Regions from separate parts of the Enterobacter sp. CP102 genome, predicted to be linked through region 2. Evidence: predicted binding sites of a transcription regulator. Region 2 holds the regulator's gene; the other holds the start of a gene.
What was found. The regulator PurR, encoded in region 2, represses purine synthesis genes. The targets are predictions, from matches to a motif close to CANGCAAACGTTTGCNTG.

Region 1 (8,698 bases), 1.4 Mb from region 2:
CGGCGCAGGTGCGCCCGGTCTATCAGCTCTGGCGGGACGGGCAGGTACAGCAACTTCAGCTGGCTGAGGAGCGCTCACGCTACAGTAAATTGCAGCAGTCCAGCGATGCTGAACTCGATACGCTGCGCCAGCAGCAGGATTATTTACGCGCTCAGCTTGATACCACCACGCGCAAGCTTGAAAACCTGACCGACATCGAAAGACAGCTTTCGACGCGTAAACCGGCGAGCAACTACCTGCCTGATGGATCAAAGGGGAGTTCGCCATCCACCTCGCCGGATCAGGATAGCGACACGAAACAAGAGGATGTGAAGCCATGACAAGCCGCAAACCTGCCCATCTCTTGCTGGTGGACGACGACCCTGGATTGTTAAAACTGCTGGGAATGCGTCTGGTCAGCGAAGGCTATAGCGTGGTCACCGCCGAAAGCGGGCAGGAAGGGCTGAAAGTGCTCAGTCGCGAAAAGATAGACCTGGTGATTAGCGATTTGCGCATGGACGAAATGGACGGGATGCAGCTGTTTGCGGAGATCCAGAAGCAGCAGCCAGGGATGCCGGTTATCATCCTCACCGCCCACGGCTCTATCCCCGATGCGGTCGCTGCCACGCAGCAGGGCGTATTCAGTTTTCTGACCAAACCCGTCGATAAAGACGCGCTTTATAAAGCTATCGACAGCGCGCTTGAACACGCCGCACCATCTGGTGATGAAGCCTGGCGGGAATCTATCGTGACCCGCAGCCCCGTGATGTTACGCCTGCTCGAACAGGCAAGGATGGTGGCGCAGTCTGACGTCAGCGTGCTGATTAACGGCCAGAGCGGAACCGGGAAAGAGATCCTGGCGCAGGCTATCCACAATGCCAGCCCGCGCAGCAAGAATGCCTTTATCGCCATTAACTGTGGCGCACTGCCGGAACAGCTGCTGGAGTCTGAGCTGTTTGGTCACGCGCGCGGGGCCTTTACCGGCGCAGTGAGCAGCAGGGAAGGGCTGTTCCAGGCCGCAGAAGGCGGCACGCTATTCCTTGATGAAATTGGCGATATGCCTGCGCCGTTGCAGGTCAAACTGCTGCGCGTGTTGCAGGAACGCAAAGTGCGCCCGCTGGGCAGTAACCGCGATATCGACATCAACGTGCGTATCATTTCAGCGACCCACCGTGATTTGCCGAAAGTGATGGCGCGTAACGAGTTCCGTGAAGACCTTTACTACCGTCTGAACGTCGTGAACCTGAAAATCCCCGCGCTTGCCGAGCGTGCGGAAGATATTCCGCTGCTGGCGAACCATTTGCTGCGCCAGTCTGCCGATCGCCATAAACCCTTCGTCCGTGCCTTTTCTACCGATGCCATGAAACGCCTGATGACCGCCAGCTGGCCGGGGAACGTGCGTCAGTTGGTCAACGTTATCGAGCAGTGTGTGGCACTCACCTCGTCGCCGGTGATCAGCGATGCGCTGGTGGAGCAGGCGCTCGAAGGGGAAAATACGGCACTGCCGACTTTCGCGGAAGCGCGTAACCAGTTTGAGCTGAATTATTTGCGTAAGCTGCTGCAAATTACCAAAGGCAACGTAACCCATGCGGCGCGCATGGCGGGGCGTAACCGCACCGAATTCTACAAACTGCTGTCGCGGCACGAGCTGGAAGCGAACGATTTTAAAGAGTAGTACCGCAAAAGCCGAATGAATATGATACTGTGAGCAACCGATTACGAGGCAGCTTACTGGCAAGAGTTTAAGGACCCACCATGAAAAAGATTGATGCGATTATTAAACCTTTCAAACTGGATGATGTACGTGAAGCGCTGGCTGAAGTCGGCATCACCGGGATGACCGTAACAGAGGTGAAAGGTTTTGGTCGCCAGAAAGGCCACACCGAACTGTACCGTGGTGCAGAGTACATGGTCGACTTTCTGCCAAAAGTGAAAATCGAAATCGTGGTGAGCGATGACATCGTGGATACGTGTGTGGATACCATTATCCGCACGGCGCAGACGGGCAAAATTGGCGACGGTAAAATTTTCGTCTTTGACGTGGCGCGCGTGATCCGTATCCGTACCGGTGAAGAAGACGACGCGGCGATTTAACATTCTTGCCGGGTGGCGCTGCGCTTACCCGGCCTACAAAACCCTTCGTAGGCCCGTGCAAGCGAAGCGCCGCCGGGCGATTACAGCACTTTATGCGGCCCGAAACACTCGTAATGAATGCTGTCTTTATTCACACCCAGGTCTACCAGCTGCTTCGCGGCATACTGCATAAACGCCACCGGGCCACACACATAGAACTGCATATCCGGTGCGCTGAACGCCCCTTCATGCTGGCTTAAATCAATCAAACCTTCGCTGTCGAAACGCGCAGCTGCACGATCGGCATCGGTTGGCAGACGATACCAGGTGTGTGCGCTAAAGCGTGGCAGATCTGCCGCCAGCGTTTTCACTTCATCCGCAAAGGCATGAACGTCGCCATTTTCCGCAGCGTGGAACCAGTTCACCTGCGCGCTGTGGTGAGCTTCCGCCAGTGTATCCAGCATCGCCAGCATTGGTGTTTGACCAACACCTGCGGAGATAAGCGTCACCGGGGTATTGGCGTCAACGGCCATAAAGAAATCACCTGCCGGTGCGGCCAGATGTACCACATCACCGACACTGGCTTCGTTGTGCAGCCAGGTCGAGACCTGGCCGCCGTCTTCGCGTTTCACGGCAATGCGGTAGCCTTTACCGTCAGGCTTACGGGTCAGAGAGTACTGGCGGATCTCCTGGTGCGGGAAACCTTCGGGTTTCAGCCACACGCCCAGATACTGGCCCGGCTGATATTCTGCCACCGGCTTGCCATCCACAGGTTCAAATTCAAAGCTGGTAATCAGCGCGCTGCGTGGCGTTTTTTCGACAATACGGAATGCGCGAGTGCCTTCCCAGCCGCCGTTTTTACTGGCGTTTTCACTGTAGATCTGTGCTTCGCGGTTAATAAAGACGTTTGCCAGCACGCCGTAGGCTTTACCCCATGCGTCCAGCACTTCCTGACCCGGGCTGAACATCTCATCGAGCGTTGCCAGCAGGTGACCGCCAACGATGTTGTACTGCTCTGGTTTGATCTGGAAGCTGGTATGTTTCTGCGCAATTTTCTCTACCGCAGGCAGCAGTGCCGCCAGGTTTTCGATATTGCTGGCATACGCGGCGATGGCGTTAAACAACGCTTCGCGCTGATCGCCGTTACGCTGGTTGCTCATGTTGAAAATCTCTTTGAGCTCCGGGTTATGCGTGAACATACGATCGTAGAAATGGGCGGTAAGTTTAGGACCGGTTTCAACCAGCAGGGGAATAGTAGCCTTAACGGTAGCGATGGTTTGAGCGTCGAGCATAGCAGCTTCCTTTAGATGTTACTTTAATAATGTATTTTAAATGCATCTTATAAAAAATACCCCTGCGTTGTAAATGGTTCTTTGCATCGTGAAAAATATGCATCACAAACCTGAAAAGAAATCCGTTGAAAATGGTGAGAGCTTTATTCCTCAAACCCTTGCGTGGCGTGGAGGAAAACGTTTGCGTAAAATCGTTTGTCAAGACCTGTTATCGCAGAACTAATCAGTTATACTGTTGCCCGTCGTCCAACAGGACTGCCTTTTCAGGCCAAAATTTTATTGTTAGCTGAGTCAGGAGATGCGGATGTTAAAGCGTGAAATGAACATTGCCGATTATGATGCCGAACTGTGGCAGGCTATGGAGCAGGAAAAAGTACGTCAGGAAGAGCACATCGAACTGATCGCCTCCGAAAACTACACCAGCCCGCGCGTTATGCAGGCGCAGGGTTCTCAGCTGACCAACAAATATGCTGAAGGTTACCCGGGCAAGCGCTACTACGGCGGTTGCGAATACGTTGATATCGTTGAGCAGCTGGCTATCGACCGCGCAAAAGCGCTGTTTGGCGCAGACTACGCTAACGTGCAGCCGCACTCAGGCTCTCAGGCTAACTTCGCTGTTTACACCGCACTGCTGCAACCGGGTGATACCGTTCTGGGTATGAACCTGGCGCAAGGCGGTCACCTGACTCACGGTTCCCCGGTTAACTTCTCTGGCAAGCTGTACAACATCATTCCTTACGGTATCGATGAGTCCGGTAAAATTGATTACGAAGACATGGCGAAGCAGGCCAAAGAGCACAAGCCGAAGATGATCATCGGCGGCTTCTCTGCATACTCTGGCGTGGTTGACTGGGCAAAAATGCGTGAAATCGCTGACAGCATCGGTGCATATCTGTTCGTGGATATGGCGCACGTTGCCGGTCTGATTGCCGCAGACGTTTACCCGAACCCGGTTCCGCATGCTCATGTCGTGACCACCACCACCCACAAAACCCTGGCGGGTCCGCGTGGCGGCCTGATCCTGGCGAAGGGCGGTGATGAAGAGCTGTACAAAAAACTGAACTCTGCTGTGTTCCCAAGCGCGCAGGGCGGCCCACTGATGCACGTCATCGCGGGTAAAGCGGTTGCGCTGAAAGAAGCGATGGAGCCTGAGTTCAAGGTTTATCAGCAGCAGGTTGCTAAAAACGCTAAAGCGATGGTGGAAGTGTTCCTGAACCGTGGCTACAAAGTGGTTTCTGGCGGTACTGAAAACCACCTGTTCCTGCTGGATCTGGTTGATAAAAACCTGACCGGTAAAGAAGCTGACGCTGCCCTGGGCCGCGCTAACATCACCGTGAATAAAAACAGCGTACCAAACGATCCGAAGAGCCCGTTTGTGACCTCCGGTATCCGTATCGGTTCTCCGGCTGTGACTCGCCGTGGCTTTAAAGAAGCGGAAGTGACAGAGCTGGCTGGCTGGATGTGTGACGTTCTGGACAATATCAACGACGAAGCGGTTATCGAGCGCGTTAAAGGTAAAGTTCTGGATATCTGCGCACGTTTCCCGGTTTACGCATAATTATCCTGCTTTGCAGAAATAAAAAAGGCCGCGATTGCGGCCTTTTTTTGTTTAACGCCTGTCGAGGGATATTGCGCCAGGCCCGGTTATCGCCAGCAAAATAAACGCGCCAGCAATACTGACGTTCTTGTAGAAGTTAATCATATTTGGCACTACAGCATCACCGGTCAAACTCCAGTAATGGTGGCCAATCACCGCCGTTCCCAGCGTGTAGAAAATAAAGAGCACGGCAATAGGGCGGGTGAAAAAGCCCAGCACGATAAGAATAGCCGCGGGGACCTCCATCACCACTGCGATAATGGCTGCCAGCATGGGCGCTGGCGCGCCAAGGGATGTCATATATTGCACCGTGCCGCTAAAGCCGGTCATTTTCGGAAAGCCAAAAATAATAAACAGCACAACAATCGCGATACGGGCAATCAGCAACAACAAGTGACGAGACTGGCCGAAATCAAAATAACGTAGAGAGTTCATAGCAGGCTCTTTTTTCGGTGGGACCTGATTTAAAACTAATACACAAACCGGCAGCCTGCCATTCAGCTTTTCTTCATAAATCAGCCGTAAGGATGATATTCATTTTTCACCGTTCAGCATGGTGACCCGGGGCGATAAAATAGAGATCATTGCGCCCTCTAAGCCCTGTGAAGTGTGGGTGTTATTTGCTTGTTAATAGTCACTTGCGCTGGCTTACATTTAACGACAGACTATCGCCTCCATTTCAGGAGGAATTCATGGTTTTGCATTCCACACGCTGGCTGGCGCTCAGCTATTTCACCTACTTTTTTAGCTACGGTATTTTCCTGCCTTTCTGGAGCGTCTGGCTCAAAGGGATTGACCTTACGCCGGAAACCATTGGCGTGTTGCTGGGCGCCGGGCTGGTTGCGCGTTTTCTGGGAAGTCTGTTAATTGCGCCACGCGTCAGCGATCCCTCCTTACTGATTAAAGCTGTCCGTATCCTGGCGCTGCTGACGCTGGTCTTTATGACTTGCTTCTGGGTCAGTCATCAGTTTGCCTGGTTGATGGTAGTGATGGTGGGCTTCAACCTGTTCTTCTCTCCGCTGGTGCCGCTGACGGATGCGCTGGCGAATACCTGGCAAAAACAGATAACCATGGATTATGGCCGCGTACGCCTGTGGGGATCGATTGCCTTTGTCATTGGTTCGGCACTGGTGGGCAAGCTGGTCAGTCTCTACGACTATCGCGCCATTCTGGCGCTGTTGAGCGTCGGGATCGCCTCGATGCTGCTGGGTATGTTATTGCGCCCTTCCGTGATGCCGCAGGGCGAAAGCCGCCATCAGGAGAGCGCAGGCTGGCCAGCCTGGCGGGCGTTGGTTGTCCAAAGCTGGCGTTTTCTGGCGTGCGTGTGTCTGCTTCAGGGAGCACATGCAGCCTATTACGGTTTTAGCGCGATTTACTGGCAGGGGGCAGGGTACTCGGCTTCAGCCGTGGGGTATCTCTGGTCGCTTGGCGTGGTTGCTGAGGTGATTATCTTTGCCCTGAGCAAAAAACTGTTCCGTCGCTTTGGCGCTCGCGACCTGCTGCTGCTTTCTGCCGTCTGTGGTGTGGCGCGCTGGGGCATTATGGGCTGGACGACAGAACTGCCGTGGCTTATCGTGGCGCAAATCCTGCACTGTGGCACCTTCACGGTGTGCCATCTGGCTGCCATGCGCTATATCTCAGCCCGGGAAGGTGGGGATGTTATTCGCTTGCAGGCGGTCTATTCAGCCGTCGCGATGGGCGGCAGTATTGCCGTGATGACGGTATTTGCGGGCTTCCTGTATCAGCAGCTCGGCCACGGCGTATTCTGGGTCATGGCACTCGTTGCGCTGCCCGCAATGGTGGTACGTCCAAAAGTGGCGGCACGGGTCTGATTACGACTCCAGCATGGCGCGAATATGTTCTTGCTGCTGCGCATTGAGTGTCTCAACGGCATGGATCAGCGGCGGTGAGAACAACGGCAGCGCCGTGGGGTAGGGAGTGATAACCAGTGAGGCTTCACGCGGTGCTCCCTCCTTCTGAAAAGCCTGTAACGTCAGATAGCGAATATTGAGCGGCAGCAGCGTCAGTTCCCGAAGCTGTTGCTCAATTAACGCCTCGCACTCTTTATCATCCCCCGTTAACAGCACGACCTGTTTTTCGTGCAGATCGTTCTCCTGCATCAGCCAGGCACCAAAAATCACCGCCACCAGGCTCATCTCTTCCTCGGAAAAACGCAGCCCGAATTCCGCTTCCAGCTCAAACAGCGACTCTTTGGTTGTGCGCAGCAGGCGCGGGTAAAGACGATGGATCTCTTCCGGCAGGCTGTTATCGATGCCGATATCAAACAAAGAGCGGTCAAGCGCCTGAGCAAGGTGGATATAAAGCTGATCGGTCAGCCCTTGCTCGTCGCTGAAATTCATCCCGGTCTGCGCCCGAAAGCGCGCAATCATGCGGACAATGGTGCGGCGCAAACGCTGGTCCTGCTGGTGCTTGTCCATAACCGGATCGGGGGTGCGCAGCATCATGAACAGCAGCGACAAAAACAGTTGCTCATCGATGTGCGGCGCGGCGGGTACACGACGTTTCCAGTGGCGAACAATCTCCTGCGCCGTAAAATACTCACCCCTGGACTGCGCCCAGTTGCGCTGGACGTGGGTGAAGTGCGGCGTATTACCCTGATGATGTTGAATCAGACAATATTGCAAAAAGAGCTGTAAAAACTGCACATCCCGGCATTCGAACTGGCGCTGTAGCCTGCGCGAACAGAAGTTAATCAGCGCGCGCAGGTTGGTGTCATCGTACAGTGGGCGGGCAATGCCGTGCCGTTTAAGTGCGGTTTTTAATGCCGGAGTAAACTGGTGAGACACAAACTGTGGGCAAAGCCTGAGCGCCCTGCGCAGCCAGTGCAGCAGGCATAAACGCTGGTTCAGTGCGGTGCCCTCAATTCGGTAGCTGCCGTCATGATGCGTGACGATATCAAGCCGATGATAGCGCTGGATTTCATCGCGCGTCTCGGCTATATCTTGCCGTGCGATGGTGTCGTCTACCCCGTTGGCAGCTGTAATGCTCTGCGCGGTGACGGCAGCATCTGGCAGGTAAAGCATCAAAAGCACCTGGCAGCGGCGCTGCGAACTGGAAAGCACAGATGGTATCTCAAGCGTCGTCATCATCTGTCGGGTATCCAGTGTGAGTGTTTGGTAAGAATAGCTAAAGGATGCCGGCAATAAAGCGCAACGGGAACGCTTTCCTTCAGGATTGCAGGCGAACATCACAGAATTTTTGACGTGAGGAATTGATGCAAATAGTTAAACAAAGTGCTCTGGCGTTATTTTTGGCGGTTTTCACTTTTACCGTCAGCGCACATCCTCACAGTTTTATCAGCCTGAAAACCACGCTGGTGACAGACGGGACGCAGCTTAGCGGCCTTAAAATGCGCTGGACGATGGACGAAATCACCTCTGCTGACCTGCTTTATGATGCCGGAAACGCCAAACCCGGCGATGAAGTCTGGAAAAAACTGGCGGCGGAAGTGATGGCAAATGTGCTGGGTCAGCACTATTTCACCGAGTTCTGGCATAACGGCCAGAAGGTCAAATTCCTTAATCGCCCAACGGAATACGGGATGTCGCGTGAAGGGCATCAGGCGGTGCTGACGTTTGTGCTGCCGCTGGCGCAACCCCAGCCGCTGGCGGGGCAAAAGTATACCTTTTCAACTTTTGACCCAAGCTATTACGTCGATATGAGTTATGCCGAAGACAGCGATGCACATCTGCCCGCTGAGCTACAAAAACGTTGTACGCTGGCGGTTCACACCCCG
Region 2 (8,698 bases):
TGGAACGTAAAACGGCACTGAATCCACAGCGCCCGGAAAGCTTCTACGGCGGCGGCGCTGAAGGTTACACCGACTACCCTTCCCTGTAATTCCTCCTTGTGCATTGATAGCGGCGACATTTCGCCGCTATACTAAAACATCGTTTCTGTTCAAAAAGATAATCCAATCCATTGGTTAATGAGGAAATTATGCGCCTACTTCACACCATGCTGCGCGTTGGCGACCTGCAACGTTCTGTCGATTTCTACACTAACGTGCTGGGTATGACGCTGCTGCGCACCAGCGAAAACCCGGAATACAAATATTCACTGGCATTCGTAGGCTACGGCCCGGAATCAGATGAAGCAGTTATCGAGCTGACCTATAACTGGGGCGTAGACAGCTATGAGCTGGGCACGGCATATGGCCATATCGCGCTGGAAGTGGAAAATGCCGCTGAAGCCTGCGAACGCATCCGCAGCAACGGCGGCAACGTGACCCGTGAAGCTGGCCCGGTCAAAGGTGGCACCACGGTCATTGCTTTTGTTGAAGATCCAGATGGTTACAAAATCGAGCTGATTGAAGCCAAAGACGCTGGTCGCGGTCTGGGCAACTGATCCCGCAGGGCGCAATATGCGCCCGTAGTTTTACTGCATCCCCTCTTAAAATTTGCCATAATGCGCACTGCTTTTTCCCCATGTAAGAGACCCTGATGTCCGATAACGCTCAATTTACCGGTCTGTGCGACCGTTTTCGTGGTTTTTATCCCGTTGTCATTGATGTAGAAACAGCCGGATTTAACGCTAAAACCGATGCGCTGCTTGAAATTGCCGCCATCACGCTGAAGATGGATGAACAGGGCTGGATTTCACCGGACACCACGCTGCATTTCCACGTTGACCCGTTCGAGGGTGCCAACTTACAGCCAGAAGCGCTGGCCTTTAACGGCATTGACCCGCATAACCCCCTGCGTGGCGCTGTAAGCGAATACGATGCACTGCACGCCATTTTCAAAATGGTGCGCAAAGGCATGAAGGACAATGATTGCAGCCGCGCGATCATGGTGGCGCATAACGCAACCTTCGATCACAGTTTTATGATGGCGGCTGCCGAACGTGCATCGCTCAAACGCAACCCTTTCCATCCGTTTGTTACCTTCGACACCGCAGCCCTGAGCGGCCTGGCGCTGGGACAAACGGTATTATCCAAAGCCTGCATCACGGCAGGAATTGCGTTTGACGGGACTCAGGCGCATTCCGCGTTATATGACACCGAACGCACGGCCGAACTGTTCTGCGAAATTGTGAACCGCTGGAAACGTCTTGGCGGCTGGCCGCTACCGATGGGCGATGAGGCAGATATTCAATCGTAGGTCGGGTAAGCGCAGCGCCTCCCGACAAAAAAAAGCGACCTCGACGGGTCGCTTTTTTATTTTCGCAGATAACTTACTCTGCGTCTGGTTCTTCAGTTTTGTACTTAGCAGCGGTTTCTTTGATCAGCTGTTGCAGTTCGCCACGCTGATACATTTCGATCAGGATGTCGCAACCGCCAACCAGCTCACCATCAACCCACAGCTGCGGGAAGGTCGGCCAGTTTGCGTATTTTGGCAGCTCAGCGCGAATGTCCGGGTTTTGCAGGATATCAACGTAAGCAAAGCGCTCGCCACAGGCAGACAGCGCCTGAACTGCTTGTGCGGAGAAACCGCAGCTTGGCAGCTTCGGAGAACCTTTCATGTACAGGAGAATTGGGTTTTCAGCAATCTGGTGCTGGATTTTTTCAATAGTGGTGCTCATGTCTTGCTTCCTTTAACTTCTGTTACGGCATTCGTCTGACATTGTAGCGGTTCAGAGCGGCATCGGAAAATAACATTTTTTTCACGTCTATATATTTTAAACGTTACCGGCATAAGTTGCATTCCAAATGTAGCTTAACCCTGCTGCGGGTAAGGTTTTGCTTAAGGAGTAAACAATAGTGCTACAGATTGATGAATTTTTTTGCACTTGCTAACGAAACATAATTTTAGATTGAAAAATGCTATTAACTTATCGGGTTTTTATAGATTAGAATCGACGGGTTTTGAAAATCACACGCAGGTATGATTGATGACCTGCATTTACCAGGGGACTGGCCAGTGGCGCGGATAAATAAAATCTCGATCACGCTCTGTGCTTTATTGTTTACGACACTCTCTTTCACGCCAGTGGCTAACGCCTCCCAGCAGGCGCGGCATTCTGCTGTACAAAAAACGCACCTGGCGAAAGTCACAGAACGTAAGAAAAAAACCAGCAGTAAGAACGAAAAGAAAAAAACCACCGCACAGACAAAACGTACTGCCTCCAGCAAAGCCAAAATCACTCACACAACCTCATCCAGCTCGCGCAAAGCCCAGCAAACTGCCGCTAATCTCGTTACCGAAAAATGCACGACCCGCAAAGGTCACAAAGTGAAGTGCGTTAAAGGAATGAAGGTTGCGGAAGTGCATAAAGTACGCGTCCAGAAAGCGCAAAAAACCGCGATGAACAAGCTGATGGGGCAAATTGGCAAACCTTATCGCTGGGGCGGAACCTCACCCCGTACCGGTTTCGATTGCAGCGGTCTGGTGTATTACGCTTACAAAGATCTGGTGAAATTCCGTATTCCGCGTACCGCAAACGAAATGTATCACCTGCGCGATGCTTCACCGGTCGATCGTGGTGAGCTGGAAAACGGCGATCTGGTGTTCTTCCGCACTCAGGGGCGCGGCACGGCTGACCACGTGGGTGTTTACGTGGGTAACGGGAAATTCATCCAGTCCCCCCGTAGCGGCCAGGACATTCAAATCACTTCTCTGAGCGAAGATTACTGGGTACGCCACTACGTTGGCGCACGCCGAGTGATGACCCCGAAAACCATTCGTTAATCCCTGCCCTGCCGCGTCTGCGGCGGGGTAAGTTCCTCTTTTGCATACCCTTTCAATTTGCTACTCTATCCTTGTTGTCCGTATGGTTATTGGCAACATAAAAAATAATAAGGAGAGAAGCAATGTCGTTCGAATTACCTGCATTACCGTATGCAAAAGACGCCCTGGCTCCACACATTTCCGTGGAAACCCTGGAATATCACTACGGCAAACATCATCAGACGTATGTCACCAACCTGAACAATCTGATCAAAGGCACTGACTTTGAAGGCAAAACGCTGGAAGAGATCGTGCGTAGCTCTGAAGGTGGCGTGTTTAACAACGCCGCTCAGGTCTGGAACCACACGTTTTACTGGCACTGCCTGGCACCGAATGCAGGCGGAGAACCAACCGGTGAACTGGCCGCCGCCATCAATGCTGCGTTCGGCAGCTTTGCTGATTTCAAAGCAAAATTCACTGACGCAGCGATTAAAAACTTTGGCTCCGGCTGGACCTGGCTTGTGAAAGAAGCCGATGGCAAACTGGCTATCGTATCAACATCCAACGCGGGTACACCGCTGACCACCAGCGCAACTCCGCTGATGACCGTCGATGTGTGGGAACATGCTTACTACATCGATTACCGTAACGCGCGTCCGAACTACCTGGAGCATTTCTGGGCGCTAGTTAACTGGGAATTTGTTGCGAAGAACCTCGCAGCGTAAGAGACACGCAGAAGGGTTCGCCCTTCTGCGTTTTTTGATTATTCAGCAGCGCAGGCCGTTTCTGGCTGTTTACGACCCGACATCAATACCAGCAGTAACCCCAGAGCGGCAATAATCGCTCCCATCACCGGCACAAAGCTGTACCCCAGGCCACCCGAAATCACTGCACCGCCAGCCGCTGCACCCAACGCATTACCCAGGTTAAACGCACCAATATTCACGGATGAAGAGAGTCCAGGTGCCTCATGAGCCACACGCATGACACGCATCTGCAACGGTGGAACCACGGCAAAGGTTGCTGCACCCCATACCACCATCGCAATGGCCGCGCCAAACTCGTTACGCGCCAGCCACGGAATGGCCACCATGATGACAATCAGCAGCGTTAAGAAGCCTTTCAGCGTGCCGCTCACGGAACGATCTGCCAGCTTGCCGCCCAGATAGTTACCAATAGAGAACCCTACGCCAATCAGCACCAGCATCGCGGTAATAAAGACCGGCGTGGCATGAGTAATATCGTGCAGCACGGGCGAAATATAGGTATAGAGCGTAAACATCGCCCCTGCCCCCAGTACCGTGGTCAGAAGCGCAGACAACACCTGAGGACGCACCAGCACGGACAGCTCTTTGCGTACATCCGGGCGTTCACCAGCGCTGCCTTTTGGCAACGAGAAGAACAGTGCGACCATCGCAATCACACCCAGTGCAGCGGTTGCCAGGAACGACATACGCCAGCCGATGGCTTCACCCAGCCACGTGGCCGCAGGGACACCGCCGATATTGGCGATGGTCAGGCCCATGAACATGGTTGCCACGGCGCTGGCCTGCTTATGTTTAGGCACCACGCTTGCGGCAACCACCGAACCCAGTCCGAAGAAAGCACCGTGGTTAAGGCTGGTCAGGATACGTGACAGCATCAGCGTGGTGTAATCCGGTGAAAGCGCAGAAAGCACATTCCCCAGCGTAAAAATGGCCATCAGGAAAATCAGCGCATTACGGCGCGCACGGTGTGAAAGCAGCAGCGTCATTAACGGTGCCCCTACCATCACACCAATTGCGTAGGCGCTAATCAACATACCGGCCGCAGGGATAGAGACGTCCACACCCCGGGCGATAACAGGCAATAACCCCATCGGGGAAAATTCGGTGGTGCCAATCCCAAAAGCGCCAATCGCCAGGGCCAGCAGTGGAAAATTGATTTTCATGAGTCAACTCCGGATGCCGTGTCGTACCGCGACACAGAACAAAGAAGTCAAAAGCATGACACCAATCACAAAAAATGAGAAGTTAACAATTTGGCAAAAGATTTTTGCCGGAGAAGTAACAATCGGGGAAAATCCGGAGGGAGAGCGTTCTCCCCCCGTTTGAATCAGTGCAATACAGCCGTCAGACCCGCGGCAACAATCAGAGCCAGCACGATAACGGTGGTCGTCAGCGAAAACTTAAGATCGGTACTCATCAATTTTTCTCCTTTTAATCACCTTACGAAAAGTGAGCTTGCTCATTTTTACACAGTTTACGTCAAAAATCTTCCTGGATTTAAACTGATATCCACTTTTGCTCTTCCCCTTTTCATCAAGATAGGACAAAATTCCACGCTAAATTTATTAGCGTACCGGCCATTGACCCCCTCCTGACGTCCTGTGTCGTTTTCCCGGCGTGTCGCAATTCCAGATTGCGTGATAAGGGTGAGAGAAGGCAAACGTTTACCTTCAAGTTTTTCAGGAGCTTAGGATATGGTCTGGAGTGACATTTAATGGCAACAATTAAAGACGTGGCAAAACGCGCAAACGTTTCCACTACAACCGTATCACATGTAATTAACAAAACCCGTTTTGTAGCGGAAGAGACGCGTAATGCCGTCTGGGCGGCGATCAAAGAACTGCACTATTCGCCAAGTGCGGTCGCGCGTAGTCTGAAAGTTAATCACACCAAATCCATTGGTTTGCTGGCCACCAGCAGTGAAGCTGCGTATTTCGCAGAGATCATCGAAGCGGTCGAGAAAAACTGCTTCCAGAAAGGCTATACCCTGATCCTGGGTAACGCGTGGAACAACCTTGAGAAACAGCGCGCGTACCTGTCGATGATGGCGCAAAAACGCGTGGATGGCCTGCTGGTCATGTGTTCTGAATACCCGGAATCTGTGCTCTCGATGCTGGAAGAGTATCGGCACATCCCGATGGTGGTGATGGACTGGGGTGAAGCGCGCGCCGATTTTACCGATTCCGTTATCGATAACGCCTTCGAAGGCGGCTACATGGCCGGTCGTTATCTGGTGGAACGCGGTCACCGCGAGATCGGCGTGATCCCGGGCCCGCTGGAGCGTAACACCGGTGCAGGCCGTCTGGCCGGGTTTATGAAAGCCATGGAAGAAGCGCTGATCACCGTACCGGAAAACTGGATTGTTCAGGGTGACTTTGAGCCTGAATCCGGTTATCGCGCGATGCAGCAGATTGTCTCCCAGCCGCATCGTCCGACTGCCGTCTTCTGCGGCGGCGATATTATGGCAATGGGTGCGCTTTGTGCTGCCGATGAGCTGGGTCTGCGCGTACCGCAGGATATTTCTGTGATCGGGTATGACAACGTGCGCAACGCGCGTTTCTTCACTCCGGCGCTGACCACCATTCACCAGCCGAAAGATTCTCTGGGTGAAACTGCCTTCAATATGCTGATGGACAGGATCGTTAACAAACGTGAAGAGTCACAGTCAATTGAAGTCCACCCGCGTCTTATTGAGCGTCGCTCCGTTGCGGATGGTCCTTTCCGCGACTACCGCCGTTAATCGTGTACGGAGCCAGTTAATCTGGCTCCCGTAACCACTCCCTGTTCAGCGTTTCACTGTCTCCCAGATAATCCAGCAGCCACGCCATCGCGGGCGATACATCGCTTTGCTGCCAGGTCAGACAACATGCCGCGTCCGGGAACGGGTTTTCCAGCTCAAGAGCAACCCACTCTCCGGCATCGATTCGTGGTCTGGCAAAATGGACCGGCACCATCGCCACACATAACCCGGCAGTGAGGCAGGTCGCGGACGACTCCCAGTCTGGCGCAATCACCCGCCGCTGGTTATCCAGCAGCCAGGTTACACGCTTGGGTAGCGAGCGTGACGTATCTTCCAGCACCAGCGAGGGCCAGTTACGCAAGGTATCGTCACTTAACGGTCCCGGCATTGCCGCCAGCGGGTGATCGCTTGCCACCACGCATTTCCAGCTTAACATTCCCATATCGCGAAATGCGTAACGTCCCCCTACGGGTATGGCCTGTGTTGCGCCGATCGCCATCTCTGCCCTGCCGTCTGCCAGTGCATCCCAGACACCGTTAAAGACTTCCTGGGATACCCGCAGCTCGACATCGGAGAAGTGGCGATAAAAATCGACAATCATCTGCCGGGTACGTTCGGGTTTGACGATGTTATCCACTGCAATAGACAGATGCCCTCGCCAGCCGTTTGCAATCTGCTGACACTGTTCACGGGTGATCTGCATTTTTTTGATAACAGAACGCCCTTCTTTCAAAAACCACGCCCCGGCAGGCGTTAACTCCACGTCGCGATGGCGGCGTTCAAACAGCGGAACCGCCAGCCATTCCTCAAGCTGACGCACCGTGTAGCTGATGGCCGAGGGGACGCGGTGGAGTTCCTGCGCGGCTCCGCTGAAGCTGCCATTACGGGCGACAGCATCCACAACTTCAAGAGAATAATCTGACCACATTTTCTGCCTGCAAAAAATTTGAATGCACCCGCCAAATATTAGCGTTTCACAAGCTGCTTTGCACTCCCTACACTCTGCGCCAACGTACACCTGCCTCCTTAAGGAGAATAAAACAATGCAACCCAGGAAAGGTTTTTTAGTCTGGCTCGGCGGCTTAAGCGTGCTGGGCTTTTTAGCTACCGATATGTACTTACCCGCATTCGCCGCCATGCAGGAAGATTTGCAAACGCCTGCCGCAGCCATCAGCGCCAGCCTGAGTTTGTTCCTCGCCGGGTTTGCCTTTGCGCAGCTGCTGTGGGGACCGCTCTCTGATCGTTTTGGTCGTAAACCGGTGCTGTTACTGGGCCTGGCCATTTTTGCCGTGGGCTGCCTTGGGATGCTGTGGGTACGCGACGCGACCTGGCTACTGGTGCTGCGTTTTGTTCAGGCCGTCGGCGTTTGTGCCGCAGCGGTCACCTGGCAGGCGCTGGTGACGGATTACTATCCGGCCTCACGGACTAACCGGATTTTTGCCACCATTATGCCGCTGGTTGGCCTTTCCCCTGCGCTGGCTCCCTTGCTGGGCAGCTGGATCCTGGCGCACTTCGACTGGCAGGCGATTTTCGCCACCCTGTTTGCCATCACTCTGGTGCTGATGCTGCCCGCATTCGCCCTGAAACCCGCGCATAAAAAAGAGACGCACCCGGAAGCGAAGCCGATTACCTTTACCTCTTTGCTGCGCACCAAAGCGTACCGCGGCAACGTGCTTATCTACGCTGCCTGCTCCGCCAGCTTCTTCGCATGGCTGACCGGCTCCCCCTTTATTCTGCATGAGATGGGTTACAGCCCGGCCGCCATCGGCCTGAGCTATGTTCCACAGACCATCGCCTTCCTGGTAGGTGGTTACGGTTGCCGCGCGGCGCTGCAAAAATGGCAGGGTCAGCAGATGTTACCCTGGCTGCTGGTACTGTATGCGTTAAGCGTTGTGGGTACCTGGGCCGTCGGCTTTATTCCGGGCGCAGGTCTGGTAGAAATCCTGATCCCGTTCTGTGTGATGGCGATTGCTAACGGTGCCATTTATCCGATTGTAGTGGCGCAGGCTTTACGCCCATTCCCGCAGGCTACGGGCCGTGCGGCAGCCTTGCAGAACACACTGCAACTGGGGCTGTGCTTCCTGGCAAGCCTGGTAGTATCGGCACTGATTGCGACGCCGCTGCTTACCACCACCAGTGTGATGTTGGTGACCGTTGCCCTTGCTGGCATCGGCTATCACATGCAGTCATCGGCACACCGTGAGGAAAATACGGCAGGCCAGGCTGAAACATCTCACGCATAATCGCGCCAGCAATTATGTTACATTTCAGTGATTAGGTTGCTAAGAGTTTTCTGTTGAATCACCAAATTTTGAGGCCTATACTAAATTTGGT

Region 1: glyA (serine hydroxymethyltransferase) is a predicted target of PurR. The motif match lies at 3,515-3,532, and genes of this name have one in related genera.

What each region holds. Positions count from the first base shown of each region.
Region 1 is NZ_CP104014.1:3,445,295-3,453,992, reverse strand. It holds gene qseG (two-component system QseEF-associated lipoprotein QseG) at 1-320, shown strand, start outside; gene glrR (two-component system response regulator GlrR) at 317-1,654, shown strand; gene glnB (nitrogen regulatory protein P-II) at 1,735-2,073, shown strand; gene hmpA (NO-inducible flavohemoprotein) at 2,154-3,344, opposite strand; gene glyA (serine hydroxymethyltransferase) at 3,649-4,902, shown strand; gene N1249_RS16205 (DoxX family protein) at 4,954-5,376, opposite strand; gene N1249_RS16200 (3-phenylpropionate MFS transporter) at 5,634-6,773, shown strand; gene csiE (stationary phase inducible protein CsiE) at 6,774-8,051, opposite strand; gene N1249_RS16190 (DUF1007 family protein) at 8,177-8,698, shown strand, end outside.
Region 2 is NZ_CP104014.1:1,998,967-2,007,664, reverse strand. It holds gene N1249_RS09450 (alkene reductase) at 1-89, shown strand, start outside; gene gloA (lactoylglutathione lyase) at 189-596, shown strand; gene rnt (ribonuclease T) at 692-1,351, shown strand; gene grxD (monothiol glutaredoxin 4) at 1,425-1,772, opposite strand; gene N1249_RS09430 (C40 family peptidase) at 2,111-2,878, shown strand; gene sodB (superoxide dismutase [Fe]) at 3,001-3,582, shown strand; gene N1249_RS09420 (MFS transporter) at 3,621-4,787, opposite strand; gene N1249_RS09415 (YnhF family membrane protein) at 4,952-5,041, opposite strand; gene purR (HTH-type transcriptional repressor PurR) at 5,339-6,364, shown strand; gene punR (DNA-binding transcriptional activator PunR) at 6,381-7,292, opposite strand; gene punC (purine nucleoside transporter PunC) at 7,408-8,607, shown strand.